2 linked regions of the Desulfosarcina ovata subsp. ovata genome follow. Each later gene encodes a partner of the first gene's protein in a complex. Links are inferred from orthologs where the notes say so. Each region holds a gene or a part of one and is shown on either strand. Other genes may lie near its edges.

Region 1 (8,162 bases):
GACCAAGATATTGGTCGGCATAGCCAAGCGCCGCCGCCTTGGCGACGGAGACGTCAAACAGTTCTCCGATGGCGACACCGGGCTTCACATGGTCCAGCACCGCGTCATGAATCGCCACGGCCGCCTGGCAGGCCTGCATGGCCCGCTCCGGCATGCTGCCAATGGCGAACATCCGCGTCTCGTCCATGTGATAGCCGTTGAGTACGCAGGAGAAGTCGATCATGATCGGTTCATCGGCCGCCAGCAGCTTATGGCCGGCACCGCAAGGAAATGCTGCCGACGTCCCCTCTCCGCTGGCCGGAGAGTCCAGCACGCCGACCATACCCCCGCTCCAGCCGGAAAGAAGATGCCACGCGTACCCCTCCGTCAGAAAATCCCTGACCCTCAGCATGGCGCCATGCCCCTGTTTTCGGGCAAACGCCTCGTACATGCCGGTAAATTCGATCTCACTCAGGCCGGTACGAATGGCCCCGGCCATGTATTCGAAGGTCTGATAGGACATCGCCGCCGCTCGCCGCATTTGTTCGACTTCCCAGGCCGACTTGATCATTCGGGTTCCAAGGATCAATGGCGATCCGTCCACCACCTCGCGGACGCCCAGCAGGTTGCGGAGCTTGTAAAAATAATTGACCGGCAGGACATCGAGTTCCAGGCCGAGCACATCGGGCATCGTACCATAGGTATCCGCGATCAAGGCGGGAATCGATTTGATCGAATGGATGCCCACAATGTTTTCAAGGCTCGATTCTTTTCTGGCCCGGGGAAGGTATTTTTTAATCATCAGCAACGGCTGGCCTTCGGCCGGAACGTAGAGAAAACCGCTCTGGGACGTCCCCGAAAAGTAGAATAGATCCACCCGCTGAACGATCAGCAGTCCGGCAATCCCTTTTTCCTGCATCTGTTTTTGAAGTCTGTTCTGCCGCCAGCGGATTTCATCGGCAGGCACTTGAAAATCACGACCCATATCTTTCACCTGTTTTTTAGGGTGACCGGCTCGGTGGAAAAACCGATCAGGAGAATCGCTTTTAAGAATATTCCGGGTTTGGAATCAACCTGGAAGCGGTTTGTATCGAAGGGGATTGTACCCTAATTAAGCGAATAAAAAAAGGGGTTCACAATTGCTTGTGAACCCCTGATTTTATTTGTGGCGGGAGCGACGAGACTCGAACTCGCGACCTCCGGCGTGACAGGCCGGCGTTCTAACCAAACTGAACTACGCCCCCGAAATTGGTGTCGGTACGATAGCTGGTAGGCGGAACAGGGCTTGAACCTGTGACCCCCGGCTTGTAAGGCCGGTGCTCTCCCAACTGAGCTATCCGCCCGTTTTAAAAAGAACCTTTTCAATCTGCCGGTGAAAAAGGAAATGCATAGCTACCAATTCACCCCAACAAAGTCAAGCGCAAAAATCAGGCAGATCCTATTTTTTAATTGATGGCAGGTTGGGTCGGTTCGGCCCCGTTGCTCTCCACCGGAATGGTCATTGCATCATTGGTATTGGTGAACAGCCGTTCGTCGCTGTCAAGTACCAGGGCATGGACCAGAACCTCATCCATATGCTCCACCGTAACCACTTTCATCTGCCGGGTCACCACCTTGGGAATGTCCCTCAAGTCCTTCTCATTTTCTGCAGGGATAATGACCTTCCGGATCCCTCCCCGGTGCGCGGCGAGCATTTTTTCCTTCAGCCCGCCAATGGGGAGCACCCGGCCCCGCAAGGTAATCTCACCGGTCATGGCCACATCGCGGCGTACCGGTCGGCGAGTCAGGGCCGAAACCAGGGCGGTGCACATGGCAATGCCTGCGGAAGGGCCGTCTTTGGGGATCGCCCCTTCGGGGATATGGATATGCAGATCCAATTCTTTGTGAAAGTTGTTTTCGATCCCCAGATTGGCTGCCCGCGAGCGCACAAAACTCACCGCCGCCTGGGCGGATTCCTTCATCACGTCGCCCAGTTTGCCGGTCACATTGACGTGGCCCTTGCCGGGCATGGTGAGGGTCTCCACACAAAGCAACTCACCGCCCACCTGGGTCCAGGCCAGCCCAGTCACCAGGCCGATCTGGTCCTTTTCTTCAATCTGGCTGATTTTAAACGGAGGCGGCCCCAGCATCGTGGTGACGGTGTTGGCCGAGATCACATGCTTTTTGCCGTCTTTCTCATTGACTACCTTTCGGGCGGTCTTGCGGCAAATGGATGAAATCTCCCGCTCCAGGTTACGAACCCCAGCCTCGCGGGTATACCGTTGGATAATCATATAAATGGCCGCTTTGGAAAAGGAGATATCGTCCGGATTGAGACCATTGGCCTCAATCTGCTTGGGCACCAGAAATTCATTGGCGATATTATATTTTTCCAGTTCCGTGTACCCGGGCAGGCGGATGATCTCCATGCGGTCCTGCAGGGGAAGCGGGATATCCGGCAGGGTGTTGGCCGTGGTGATAAACAGAATCTCCGACAGATCGTAGTCCAGATCCATATAGTGATCATTGAAGCTGTAGTTCTGCTCGGGATCGAGGACTTCCAGAAGGGCCGACGAAGGGTCGCCCCGGAAATCCATGCTCATCTTGTCCACCTCGTCGAGGCAGAAAACCGGATTGTTTGCACCGACCTTTTTAAGCGACTGGATGATTTTCCCGGGCATGGCCCCGATATAGGTTCGTCGGTGGCCCCGTATTTCAGCCTCATCTCTCACCCCGCCCAGCGACAGTCTGACAAATTTTCGTCCGGTGGCGCGAGCAACAGATTTGGCCAGGGAGGTTTTCCCCACACCAGGCGGTCCGACAAGGCAGAGGATGGGACCCCGCAGTTTTTTCACCAGCGTCTGTACGGCCAGATATTCAAGAATCCGCTCTTTGGGTTTCTCCAGGCCGTAATGGTCCTCATTGAGGATCTTCTCCGCTTCGACCAGGTCATTACGAATTTTGCTGCGGCTGAACCAAGGCAGCGAAATGATCCAGTCAATATAATTTCTCACCACAGTGGCTTCCGCCGACATGGGTGTCATGAGCTTCAGTTTTTTAAACTCCTGGCGAGTTTTTGTCGATGCCTCCTTGGACATCCGCTTGCGTTTGATCTTTTTTTCCAGATCTTTCAGCTCATCGGCCATCTCGTCTTCTGCGCCCATCTCTTTCTTGATGGCCCGCATCTGCTCGTTGAGATAGTAATTTTTCTGGGTCTTTTCCATCTGCTCTTTGACCCGCCCCTTGATCCGTTGATCCATCTGGTAGACCTCAATTTCCAGTTTGATCAACTTTACCAAGAGGGACAACCGTTTGGTGAGATCGGTGGTTTCGAGCAGGCCCTGCTTGTCCTCCAGCTTGAAAGAGAAGTGCGAGGCCACCGAATCGGCCAGTTTGGAAGGCTCAGTGATGGCTGATATTTTGGCCAGCAGTTCTTTGGAAATACTTTTGTTGATACCGGCATATTCGCTGAAGCTATCGATCACCGCACGCGTCAGCGCTTCCATTTCTACCGTATCGCCGGGCGTGTCCGGAAGCAGGGACAGCTCGACTTCAAAATACTCAGGATTGGAAATATAGTGATCGATACGGGCACGCTGCTTGCCTTCGATCAGCGCCTTGACGGTACCGTCAGGCAAACGCAGCAATTGAAGCACCGTCCCGATCACGCCGACCCCGGAAATATCTTTCTCCGTGGGGTTGTCCACGCCGGCATTGGTCTGGGTTGCCAGAAAAATGCGTTTATCCTTGTTCATGGCGCTGGAAAGCGCACTGACAGACTTGTTGCGCCCGACAAAAAGCGGAGCAACCATGTGGGGGAACACAACAATGTCCCTCAGGGGCAGCAGCGGTAAAATATCACGGGCCGCCTCTCCATCCGGATTTTTAAAAAACTTTGGAATATTAACCATATTGTTGCCCAAGCCCTCGCTTGCCGATGAATATCTGTAAACCCCGTACCGTAACGACCAAGCCGGATCAGGCCTGCTTTTTTGACGGTTCGTAAAGCAAAATGGGCTCTTCTTTGTTCAATACCACTTCTTCACCGATCACACACTCTTTGACGTCCTGCTTGGAAGGAATATCGTACATGATATCCAACATGCAGGATTCCAGAATGGCCCGCAGGCCGCGGGCACCGGATTTGCGTTTCAGCGCCTCGTCGGCAATGGCATCCAAGGCACTGTCGGTCAATCGCAGGTTTACCCCTTCGATTTCAAACAGCTTTTTATACTGTTTAAGCAGGGCATTCTTGGGTTCGGTAAGGATTCGCACCAAACTGCCGGCACTGAGTTCATCCAGCGTGGCGATGACCGGAAGCCGCCCCAGAAATTCGGGGATCAAACCGAATTTGATCAGGTCCTCCGGCTGAACATGCAGCAGGGTCTCGCCAAGACTGCGCTCTTTCTCCTTGCTGACCTTGGCGCCGAAACCCATGAGTTTGGAGCCCATACGCCGGTTGATGATCTGTTCCAGCCCGTTGAAGGTTCCCCCGCAGATAAACAGGATATTGGAGGTATCCACCTTTACGAAATCCTGCTGGGGATGCTTGCGTCCACCTTTTGGCGGCACGCTGGCCGTGGTTCCTTCGATAATCTTGAGCAGCGCCTGCTGAACCCCTTCACCGGAGACGTCCCGGGTAATGGACGGATTATCCGATTTACTGGCAATTTTATCGATCTCGTCAATGTAGACGATGCCCCGTTTGGCCTTTTCCACGTCGTAATCAGCGTTTTGCAGCAATGCAAGAATGATGTTTTCCACATCTTCGCCCACATAGCCGGCTTCGGTCAGGCTGGTGGCGTCGGCAATGGTAAACGGAACGTTAAGGAAACGGGCCAGGGTCTGGGCCAGAAGCGTCTTCCCGCATCCGGTAGGTCCGATCAGCAAAATATTACTTTTTTGGATCTCGACCTCGCCGGAACTGACACTGGAATCCAGCCGCTTGTAATGGTTGTATACGGCCACCGCCAAAATCTTTTTGGCCACATCCTGTTCGATGACGTAGTCATCCAGGCGGGATTTGATTTCCTGGGGAATCATCAGGTTCTCAAATTCACCGGCCTCCTTCTCGTTCTCTTCCTCAATGATCTCACTGCACAGCTGAATGCACTCATCACAGATGTAAACAGCCGGCCCGGCGATCAGCTTTTTAACCTCCTTCTGATTCTTACCACAGAATGAACAGAAGAGATTGTCATTGGGCTCATCTTTTTTGGCCATGTCATGCCTCCGTGTCGGTTAGTTTGTCCAGGTCATCCCGGTTGGTGATAACATGGTCAACGATGCCATAGGTCTTGGCTTCAGCACCGGACATAAAATTATCCCGGTCGGTATCTTTCTGAACATCGTCCACACTTCGTCCGGTGTGACGCACCAGGATGTCGTTGAGCGCATCCTTCATGCGCAGAATCTCTTTGGCCTGAATGGCAATATCGGACGCCTGCCCTTGAAAACCGCCCATGGGCTGGTGAATCATGATTCTCGCATGGGGAAGGGCATACCGTTTCTTATCCGCACCGGCAGCCAAAAGCAACGCCCCCATACTGGCCGCCTGTCCGATGCATACCGTCGTCACATCAGGCTTGATGTACTGCATGGTATCGTAAACCGCCAGACCGGAGGTGACAACGCCACCAGGGGAATTGATGTAAAGGTTGATATCCTTTTCCGGATCCTCTGATTCAAGGAAAAGCATCTGGGCGATCAGCAGATTGGCCACATCGTCATTGATCGCGGTCCCCAAAAAAATAATCCGATCTTTCAGGAGCCGCGAATAGATGTCGTATGCCCGTTCCCCCCTGCTGGTTTGGTCGATGACCATCGGAATTAATGCCACGCTCTTATCTCCTTTACATCGCTCAAGTTTTCCGGTGAAGGTGCATGCCCGAAATCGCACCGGTTCGATCCGCTAACACGCCGCCAAATATGGTTTCAACAGAAGCCGCCGCGTCTCGGCACAAAATCTTGAGACTTGGCAGATACCCTATTCTGAAGCATTTGTGGTTTCCTTTTCCGGCTCCACGGATTCGATATCATTCCTTTCCATTATAAGCTTAATCGCCTGCTTTTCAAGTAAAGCGTGTGTAAAAAGCGCAAGCTTATCATCGCTGTTTTCATAGAGGCCCTTGACCACATCCACCGGCTGGTTGTAAGCAGCGGCCATTTCGGAGAAGCCTTTTTCCAGTTCCTCGTCGGCGAGTTCCATCTTTTCCTGCTCGATAATTTTCCCCAGAATCAGTTGCCGGCGGACCTGTTTTTCAGCCGTCTCACGATATTGTTCGGCCAAGCTTTCCTTGGAAATACCGGCCTCTTCAAAGGTTTTGTTGTGGTATGAAAAAGACCGCTCCGCTTCGGCAATGATTTGATTGAGTTCATAATCGACCATCACATCGGGAACTTCAAATTCGGTTTTTTCCAGAATCTGACTGAAAATCTGCTCGTTGAGTTCCTGTTCGGTACGCTTATCGTATCCCTCTTTCAGATTTTCCATAATCTTCTGGCGAACTTCATCCATGGTGGTGAAGGGGCCCAGCTGTTTGGCCATTTCATCGTCAATCTCCGGCAGCACCTCCTTACGGATCTCGTTGAGTTTAACCTTGAAATCCACGGTATGACCGGCCAGCTTTTTGTTGAAATAGTCCTCTGGGAAATTGACGGTGATATCTTTCTCTTCACCAGGATTCATTCCCACGACGCCGTTATCAAAATCTTCGCTAATGTGCCCGTCGCCAAGTTTGATCACGAAATTTTCGGTTTTTTTGGTCTCATCGAACGGTTTGCCGTCTTTAAACCCCTCGTAATCCACCTGCACAAAATCACCGGTCTGGGCAGGCCGAGTCTCTTCGATCGGTTCCCGCTTGGCCAAGTTTTTCTGCATCATTTTTATCTGAAGGTCCACCTCTTCATCGCTGGCCTGGTAAAGCGTCTTGGTCAATTTCAGGCCATGAAAGTCGATATCGGCGATTTCTGGATGAACTTCTACCTCTGCATCAAAACAATAATCCGCCTTGGGGACCAATTCGGGTGGATCCACAACAGGCGACCCGACGACCTTGAGTTCGGTCTCGGTCAGCGCCTCCACGTAGGCATCCTGAATCAACTTAGAAACCACATCGGCATGAACGTCCTTTTTATAAAGTCGCTCGAGCACCCCACGCGGCGTTTTTCCGGGACGGAACCCCTTTACCTTGGCATTTTTTTTCAGTGTTTTGTAGGCATCATCCAGTTCTCGGGTCACATCCGCCTCGGGGATTTCGATGTGCATGACCTTTTTTACGGAGCTGCGATCTTCAACGGTAACCTTCATAATTTTCCTTTCTAGCCCTGAAGCTGCCCACCTTCCGGCGTGGTTGCCGCCGACCGACGCCATATACGGCTCGATTCAGGTAAAAAATTAAGCGCCCTGACGCAACAAGCATCAGGGCTCCTTTGACAAATCCCGGTTATCATATCGACTTGCAATGACCGGTAGTCATCGCCCACGGTCAATGCGGACCGGATTGCGTCAACGACGCAGGGTCGACCGGTCCGCCCCGCCAAACCAAAAGCGATGCCGGGATGAAACTTGGTGCGAGAGGGGAGACTTGAACTCCCACTCTGTCGCCAGAGCTGGATCCTAAGTCCAGTGCGTCTACCAATTCCGCCACTCTCGCAAATCTTTACCGAATGCCATTTTGACCAAGATGCATTCCGCAACTTGACATCGTTTGCAAATAAACTAAACTCTGTAAAAAAATCAAATGAAAAAATTAATATCCATCATCGTATCTGTCAAGCATTTCAACTTATCCATTCAGCGCTTGCACGTCAAAATAAACAGTGGTATGAGGGCATGCAAAATCGGGGCGTGGCGCAGTCTGGTAGCGCACCTGCTTTGGGAGCAGGGGGCCGGAGGTTCAAATCCTCTCGCCCCGACCAATGATAGAAAATAAAAACGGGAATTTAGCCATTCGGCCAAATTCCCGTTTTTTGTGTTTTTTCTGCAGGGACGAACTCGGGACGATTTTTCGGTCCTTATTGAAAAACGGCCTCAGCGTCCGGAACTCGTCGTAAAATCTATTCGATTAATTAGTATTTTCGATTTGATTTATCCGAGCAGTTACCGATATTAACGTTAACGGATAGCGACACTGACCTGACCTGTTTATGCTGAGCTGACCTGAACCTGCCTATCCAATTATGGGGCAAGCCCTGCTTCAGCG
Region 2 (8,204 bases), 1.5 Mb from region 1 along the record:
GAAAACCGAAGGAAGTCGCGGTATTGAGTGAAATTGACGGCTACGTTTCGATTTCCAAGGCCACCAAGAAAGGCAAGCAGCGGGTCACGATCTCACCGGTGGATGTGGGTGAGAAGAAGGAGTACCTGATCCCCCGCGGCAAGCATATCAATGTCTACGAGGGCGATTACATCAGGGCGGGAGAACCCCTGATCGGCGGGGCGGCCAACCCTCAGGACATCCTGAAGATCAAAGGGGAAGTCGCCCTGGCCAAATACCTGGTTGACGAGGTTCAGGAAGTCTACCGCCTGCAGGGAGTGCGCATCAACGACAAACACATCGAGGTGATTGTGCGTCAGATGATGCGACGGGTGAAAGTCACCGACATCGGCGACACCGACTTTATTCTTGAAGAACAGGTGGACAAAATCACCTTTGAGGAAGCTAATGAGGCGATTATCGCCAAAGGTGGAAAGCCGGCGACGGCCGAGCCGTTGATTTTGGGGATCACCAAGGCGTCACTCAGCACCGACAGCTTTATTTCAGCCGCTTCGTTTCAGGAGACCACCAAAGTGTTGACCGATGCCAGTATTGCCGGTTCGGTGGATGGGCTGCGGGGTCTCAAGGAGAATGTCATTATGGGGCGGATCATTCCCGCCGGAACCGGGGTTTCTGAATACCGAACTCTTGCCGTGACCGCAAACCGGACCGATTGATGGAGCGGATGCTGACTTTAAAAATATTATTGACAAATGGAGTCGTAAACGATACTAAGCCAGTTTCTGTGCGCGACAAAAATGATGCCAAAGACCAGTTGAAGGGGTTATTATGCCAACAATCAACCAGCTAGTACGTAAGGGCCGGAAAAGAGTAGAAAAAAAGACCAACACACCGGCGCTTAAAGGTGCACCTCAAAAAAGAGGGGTCTGTACCCGTGTCTATACATCAACACCCAAAAAGCCAAACTCGGCGTTGCGGAAAGTCGCCAGGGTGCGTTTGACCACTGGTGTGGAGGTCACGGCGTATATCCCCGGGATTGGGCACAATCTGCAGGAGCACTCGGTCGTATTGGTCCGTGGCGGCCGCGTCAAAGACCTTCCCGGTGTCCGTTATCACATTGTTCGTGGAACCCTGGATACGCTTGGCGTGGATGGCCGGCGGCAGGGGCGGTCCAAGTATGGTGCCAAGCGGCCGAAATAGTCCGGCTGATATTTGCTACTTAATTAAAATGGTGTGAACTATGCCGAGAAGAAGAGAAGTCCCTGAACGGGTAATCATCCCGGATGTTAAATACAACAGCAAGCTGGTCTCGAAATTTATTGCCTCCATCATGCGCGATGGGAAGAAAAGCACCGCCGAAACATTGCTCTACGGCGCCTTTGATATTATCAGCGAGAAAACCAATGAAGAACCACTGAAGGTTTTCGAAAAGGCGCTCGACAATGTGAAACCGATGATCGAAGTCAAATCCAGGCGTGTGGGTGGATCGACATACCAGGTACCTACCGAAATCCGGCCTTCCCGCAGAACAGCCCTGGGAATCCGCTGGGTCATCGGCTATGCGCGCAGTCGCGGGGAAAAAGGGTTCGACGCCAAACTGGCCGGGGAACTGATGGATGCTGCCAACAATCGTGGCGCTTCGGTTAAAAAGCGCGAGGACACGCATAAGATGGCAGATGCCAACAAGGCTTTTGCCCATTACCGCTGGTAAGGACTTACTTCCATATATTTTTTATCTGCACTAGGTTTTGAGCGGTGATCAGGCCGATCCGCTGCCTGACGATCAAAGCCTATTGCCTTGTTGGGGTAACACTCCCCGTTAACAGGAGGACCGGGAGATGGCGAAGGAAAAATTTGAGAGGACAAAGCCGCATGTCAACGTAGGTACGATCGGGCATATCGACCATGGCAAGACGACCCTGACGGCAGCGATCACCAAGCTGAGCGGGATGCGTGGGATGGCGGATTTCATTCCGTTCGACGAGATTGACAAGGCGCCCGAGGAGAAGGAGCGGGGGATCACGATTGCCACGGCCCACGTGGAGTACGAGACGGCCACTCGCCATTACGCGCACGTGGACTGCCCGGGCCATGCGGACTACATCAAGAACATGATTACCGGCGCCGCCCAGATGGACGGAGCGATTCTGGTGGTGGGCGCCGACGACGGCCCGATGCCCCAGACCCGTGAGCACATTCTTCTGGCCCGCCAGGTGGGTGTTCCCCGGATCATCGTCTTTTTGAACAAATGCGACATGGTGGATGATGAAGAGCTGATCGAGCTGGTGGAGCTGGAGTTGCGGGAGCTTCTGGACAAGTACGAGTTTCCCGGTGACGACACGCCGATCATCCGTGGCAGCGCATTGAAGGCGCTGGAGAGTGACAGTGTGGACGCGGAAGAAGCGAAGTGCATTTTCGAGCTTCTGGATGCGATTGACAGCTATATTCCGGAGCCGGAGCGCGACGTGGACAAACCGTTTTTGATGCCGATCGAAGACGTGTTCAGCATTTCCGGCCGGGGTACCGTGGTAACGGGCCGTGTGGAGCGCGGCATCATCCATGTGGGTGACAACGTAGAGATCGTGGGTATCCGCGAAACCGCCAAGACGGTATGTACCGGAGTGGAGATGTTCCGCAAGCTGCTTGATGAAGGTCAGGCGGGGGACAACATCGGGGTATTGCTGCGCGGCACCAAGCGTGACGAAGTCGAACGCGGCCAGGTGGTGGCGGCACCGGGATCGATTACGCCGCACACGAAGTTCAAAGCCGAGGCGTACATTCTGAGCAAGGAAGAAGGAGGCCGTCACACCCCGTTTTTCAACGGTTATCGTCCGCAGTTTTATTTCCGGACCACGGACGTGACGGGGATTTTGAATCTTCCCGAGGGCGTTGAGATGGTGATGCCCGGTGACAACGTGGCCATCACGGCGGAGCTGATCACGCCGATCGCCATGGAGAAAGAGCTTCGGTTTGCCATCCGTGAGGGCGGTCGTACGGTCGGCGCCGGTGTCGTCAGCGAAATTATCGAATAAAAAGAGAGTCGGTAACAATGATAATGAACTCCAAAATCAGGATCAGGCTGAAAGCTTACGATCACAAGCTTCTGGACCAGTCGGCCAGTGACATCTTCGACACGGCAAAAAAAACCGGTGCCAAAGTTGTCGGACCGATTCCACTGCCTACGAAAATAAATAAGTTTTGTGTCCTGCGCTCCCCCCACGTGGATAAAAAATCCAGGGAACAGTTCGAAATGCGGACTCATAAAAGGCTTCTTGATATTCTTGAGCCGACCCAGCAGACCGTTGATGCGCTGATGAAGCTTGATCTGTCTCCTGGCGTCGATGTGGAGATCAAACTTTAATACGGGATATGAGAGATGTGTAAAGGACTGGTTGGAAAAAAACTGGGCATGACATCGCTGTTCGCGTCCAATGGGAAATACATCCCTGTCACCGTCTTGCAAGTCGGTCCCTGTGTTATTACGCAGATCAAGAAGCTTGCCACTGACGGATATCAGGCGCTTCAGATCGGTTTCGGTGATAAAAAACCGAGCAAAACGACCAAACCGCTGCAAGGCCACTTCAAAAAAAGCGGTGACGGTTGTTATCGCACGGTGAAGGAAGTTGGCGTCGAGAACCCGGATGAGTACACGCTGGGGCAGATGATCGGTACCGAACTTTTTTCTATCGGAGAAAAAGTGAATGTTACCGGTACCACCAAAGGCCGTGGTTTTTCGGGTGTAATGAAAAGACATGGTTTCGGTGGCGGGCGCCAGACCCATGGCTGCAAGAACCACCGGGTTCCGGGATCTATCGGGTGTAGTGCCTGGCCGGCGAAAGTCATCAAGGGAAAACGAATGCCCGGGCAATACGGGGTTGAGACGAAAACGGTCAGAAACCTGGAAATTGTCGATATCCGTCCGGAAGAGAATCTCATCCTGCTGAATGGACCTGTACCGGGTTCCAAATCAGCTATCGTAACGATTAACAAGGTCCTTTTCGCTTAATCAAAAGGATCCCGAGCTGACCGCCGACCCGCTTGACCAAAAAAACGATGGGGGACCGGGTGGCAGTGGACGAGGAACATTATGGCTGTTGTTGATGTAATAAATATTGCCGGAGAAGTCGTCACTCAAACGGAATTGAATGAAACGATTTTCAATGTGCCGGTTAAAAAGAGCGTGCTTCACCAGGTTGTTACCGCTCAACTGGCTGGTCGGAGGGCCGGATCGGCGTCGGTCAAACGGCGTTCCGATGTCAGGGGCAGCCGCCACAAACTCTACCGCCAGAAGGGAACGGGGCGTGCCCGCAAGGGCGACATCAAATCTCCCGTGCTGCGCGGGGGCGGTGTCGTCTTCGGTCCGGATCCCCGGGACTATTCCAAAAAAGTCCTTAAAAAAGTGCGCAAACTTGCCCTGAAAATGGCTTTGTCCAGTAAAGTTCAGGAGCAGCAGTTGATCGTTGTCGATCGCATTGACCTGGATGAAATCAAAACCCGTGTGTTTGCCGGAATCGTAAAGACCATCGATGCCACAAAGGCGCTGATCGTTACCGGCGAGAAGAACGAGCGATTGGAACTTTCATCCCGCAACATTCCTGGCGTCAAGATTCTTCAGACCGAAGGACTGAACGTCTACGATATCCTTAAATACCCCAAGCTGGTCATCCTCCAACCGGCGATTGAAGGGATAGAGGGGAGATTGGGCTGATGAATCAATACGACATCATAAAAAGACCGGTGATTACCGAGAAAACCAGTATTCAGAAAGAGGAATGCAACCAGGTCTCCTTCGAGGTCGATAAACGGGCCAACCGGGTCGAAATTGCCAGAGCCATCGAAAAAATATTTAACGTCAAGGTGGCCAAGACCCAAACCGCCCACGTCAGGGGAAAGACCACGCGACGGGGTCGTATTCTCGGAAAACGCAAAGACTGGAAAAAAGCCATCGTGACTTTGATGCCAGGTGAACGGATCGACTTTTTTGAAGGTGTATAGACGCTAGGAGCTTAGAGATGGCAATTAGAAAAGTAAAACCGACCAGCCCGGGACGTCGATTCCAACACTACGCCGGCTTCGAAGAGATTACCAAGACGACACCTGAAAAAAGTCTGGTACGAATTCTGAAAAAGAGTGGCGGCCGTAACGCCAATGGCCGTGTGACCAGTCGGCATCGGGGTGGCGGGCATAAACGATACTACCGCTTGATTGACTTTAAAAGGGATAAGGATGGAATTCCGGCCACCGTCGCCGCCATCGAATACGATCCCAACCGGTCTGCACGGATCGCCCTGTTGCATTATGCGGACGGTGAAAAACGGTATATCATCGCCCCGCTGAAGCTGTCGGTTGGAGATACGGTGATGTCCGGTCCCGAAGCGGACATTCAGGCCGGCAACGCACTCCCGCTGGCCAATATTCCGCTGGGAACGCATATTCACAACATCGAACTGAAACTCGGCAAGGGCGGGCAGATTGTTCGTAGCGCCGGAACCTTCGCCCAGCTGATGGCCAAGGAAGACCGCTATGCGCTGGTGAAGCTGCCTTCTGGCGAAGTCCGCATGGTTTTGCTGAACTGCAAGGCAACCATCGGACAGCTTGGCAATGTCACCCACGAAAACGTTTCCCTGGGAAAGGCCGGACGCAGGCGATGGCAAGGACGCCGGCCCGAGGTACGCGGTGTGGCCATGAATCCGGTGGATCATCCCATGGGCGGCGGTGAAGGACGGTCCTCCGGCGGACGGCACCCGTGCTCTCCGTGGGGAATGCCCACCAAGGGATACCGTACCCGCAAAAATAAACGAACCGATCGTTATATCGTCAAGCGGCGTACCAAATAGCACCGGATTCAACGGGGCGGCCTCCCTCACCCCCGCACCGAATTAACGGAATATTGCAGGAGAAATAATGCCACGTTCGTTAAAAAAAGGTCCTTTCATCGACCCGAAACTGTTTAAAAAGGTGACTGAAGCCCAGAATTCCAGGAGCAACCAGGTGATTAAAACCTGGTCGCGGCGGTCCACTATCCTGCCTGAAATGGTAGGTATCACTTTGGCCGTTCACAACGGAAGAAAATTTATCCCGGTTTTTGTTAGTGAGAACATGGTGGGTCACAAGCTGGGCGAATTTTCACCGACGCGAACCTATTACGGGCACGCAGCGGATAAAAAATCTAAAGTTAAAAGATAAAAAAGGAAGGCCCTAAATGGAGGTCAGAGCTACTCAACGACATGTGCGCATCTCTCCCCAGAAGGTGAGGATGATCGCCGACGCCATCAAAGGCAAACCGGCCGAGGATGCGATCAACGCACTCAAATTCATGCCGCAGAAATCTGCCGGCATCGTCGAAAAAATCATGCGATCGGCGGTTGCCAATGCCGACCAGAACACAAGCATCGATGTCGACGAACTGATTGTCAGCAATCTGCTTGTTGATCAGGGGCCGTCGCTGAAACGATTTAAGGCAAGGGCCAGGGGCAGAGGCGCGCGTATACTCAAAAGAACCTCACATATCACTGTCGTGCTATCCGAAGGTTTAGTCCATTAAGGAGGAAATTAGCTTGGGCCAGAAAGTCAACCCTATTTCACTAAGGCTGGGGATCGTAAAGACCTGGGAATCCCGGTGGTTTGCCGGCAAGAAATATGCGGATTACATCTTTGAAGACTACCAGATCCGAAAATTCATCAAAGGTAAACTGCATCATGCCGGTGTATCTAAAATCGAAATTGAACGGTCTACCCGCAGGGTTCGACTTCGAATCTTCACGGCCCGTCCCGGAATCGTTATCGGGAAAAAGGGGTCGGAAATCGAAAAGCTCAAGAAAGAACTTGAGGGTCGCGTCAGCCAGGAAGTGCTCATCGACATCCAGGAAATCCGGAAGCCCGAAGTGGATGCCCAGCTCGTTGCTGAAAATGTCGCCATGCAGATCGAACGCCGGGTGGCATTCCGGCGGGCGATGAAGCGCGGCGTTTCCTCGGCCATGCGGTTCGGCGCCCAAGGCGTTAAGATCATTTGTTCCGGTCGGTTGGGGGGCGCCGAAATGGCCCGTACCGAATGGTATCGCGAAGGACGTGTGCCACTGCACACTTTGCGTGCGGATATTGACTACGGCATTACCGAAGCCAGAACCACCTATGGAATCGTCGGAATTAAGGTTTTTGTTTTCCATGGGGAAATTCTCAAAAAGGATCAAGCCGAAATTAGTGGATAGGCTTGTGGGAGATACGACATGCTGAGCCCCAAAAAGGTCAAATATCGAAAGAGTCAAAAGGGAAGAATGAAGGGCGCCGCCTATCGGGGCTGCAATCTGAATTTCGGCGAATTCGGGCTGCAGGCCATCGACTGCGGCCGAATTTCCTCCAAACAAATCGAGGCGGCACGTATCGCCATGACGCGCCACGTAAAAAGAGGCGGGAAAATATGGATTCGATTGTTTCCGGATAAACCTTACACCAAAAAACCCGCTGAAGTCCGCATGGGTAAGGGAAAAGGCGCGCCCGAAGGCTGGGTGGCGGTCATCAAGCCCGGTCGAGTGCTTTATGAAATGACCGGCGTCAGCCGGGAGATGGCCAAGGAAGCCCTTCGCCTCGCTGCTCACAAGCTTCCCATCAAAACACGGTTTGTGGAGAGGAGTGAGCAACTATGAAGGCATCAGAAATCAGAGACCTCGGTTCCGTCGAGATTCAGCAGAAAGTCGCCGATATGAAAGAAACTCTGTTCAATTTGCGATTTCAGCACGAAATCGGTCAACTCGAGAATCCGAAAAAGATCACACAGACGAAAAAGGATATCGCTCGGTTGAATACGATTTTGAACGAGAAACTGAAACCCTCAAAAGAAAATTAAGATGCGGTTATGAAAACTCGTGGAATAAAAAGACAACTTATCGGTACCGTGGTCAGCGACAAAATGGATAAAACCGCAGTCGTACAAGTGGAGCGACTCGTCAAACATCCACTTTACAAAAAATATATCCGCCGGCGCAACAAGTTCGCCGCCCACGACACAGACAACAGCTGTAACATCGGTGATAAAGTGATGATCACTGAGTCGCGACCCATCAGCAAGCAAAAGCGGTGGCGAGTTTCCGAAATCATCGAAAAAGCCGTGTAGCGAAAAAGGACGATAAACATGATTCAGGCCGAAACAAAACTTACAGTTGCGGACAATTCTGGTGCGCGTGCGGTATACTGCATCAAGGTTTTGGGGGGCTCCAAAAGACGCTACG

The links.
Region 2: the proteins of tig (region 1) and rpsG are in contact, whole or in part, in a crystal structure (PDB 3GTY), measured with the Thermotoga maritima proteins. The link is inferred for Desulfosarcina ovata subsp. ovata from one-to-one orthologs. Residues at the interface, in WP_004081061.1 of Thermotoga maritima: Glu122, Val124, Val129, Leu130, Tyr133, Glu188, Gly259, Ile262, Tyr263, Glu266, Ser270, Glu273, Gln274, Glu277, Arg308, Gln311, Ile312, Ser315, Tyr316, Glu325, Arg329, Arg336, Leu363, Phe366, Trp367, Arg373, Leu377, Arg381, Leu384, Glu387; in WP_004081843.1 of Thermotoga maritima: Lys34, Lys52, Lys55, Glu59, Arg62, Gln63, Glu66, Asn67, Lys69, Val71, Arg95, Ala109, Lys110, Lys111, Gly112, Arg113, Pro114, Glu117, Glu121, Ile124, Ala125, Tyr127, Asn128, Asn129, Thr130, Gly131, Lys135, Asp139, Arg142, Met143.

The regions. Positions count from the first base shown.
Region 1 is NZ_AP021879.1:5,076,113-5,084,274, reverse strand. What follows is about bases 5,107-8,018. They hold tig (trigger factor), read right to left. Parts: upstream 7,268-8,018; coding sequence 5,945-7,267; downstream 5,107-5,944. Other genes in these bases: clpP (ATP-dependent Clp endopeptidase proteolytic subunit ClpP), read right to left, coding at 5,183-5,797; clpX (ATP-dependent Clp protease ATP-binding subunit ClpX), read right to left, coding at 5,107-5,181. Outside these bases: GN112_RS22375 (M24 family metallopeptidase), read right to left, coding at 1-964; lon (endopeptidase La), read right to left, coding at 1,425-3,869; more of clpX, read right to left, coding at 3,937-5,106. UniProt on the Bacillus subtilis protein: Involved in protein export. Acts as a chaperone by maintaining the newly synthesized protein in an open conformation. Functions as a peptidyl-prolyl cis-trans isomerase.
Region 2 is NZ_AP021879.1:6,549,916-6,558,119, forward strand. Bases 1-2,954 are described here. They hold rpsG (30S ribosomal protein S7), read left to right. Parts: upstream 1-1,219; coding sequence 1,220-1,690; downstream 1,691-2,954. Other genes in these bases: rpoC (DNA-directed RNA polymerase subunit beta'), read left to right, coding at 1-695; rpsL (30S ribosomal protein S12), read left to right, coding at 808-1,179; tuf (elongation factor Tu), read left to right, coding at 1,818-2,954. Outside these bases: more of tuf, read left to right, coding at 2,955-3,011; rpsJ (30S ribosomal protein S10), read left to right, coding at 3,029-3,340; rplC (50S ribosomal protein L3), read left to right, coding at 3,356-3,985; rplD (50S ribosomal protein L4), read left to right, coding at 4,067-4,687; rplW (50S ribosomal protein L23), read left to right, coding at 4,687-4,974; rplB (50S ribosomal protein L2), read left to right, coding at 4,992-5,816; rpsS (30S ribosomal protein S19), read left to right, coding at 5,884-6,165; rplV (50S ribosomal protein L22), read left to right, coding at 6,182-6,523; rpsC (30S ribosomal protein S3), read left to right, coding at 6,537-7,187; rplP (50S ribosomal protein L16), read left to right, coding at 7,206-7,622; rpmC (50S ribosomal protein L29), read left to right, coding at 7,619-7,822; rpsQ (30S ribosomal protein S17), read left to right, coding at 7,832-8,089; rplN (50S ribosomal protein L14), read left to right, coding at 8,108-8,204.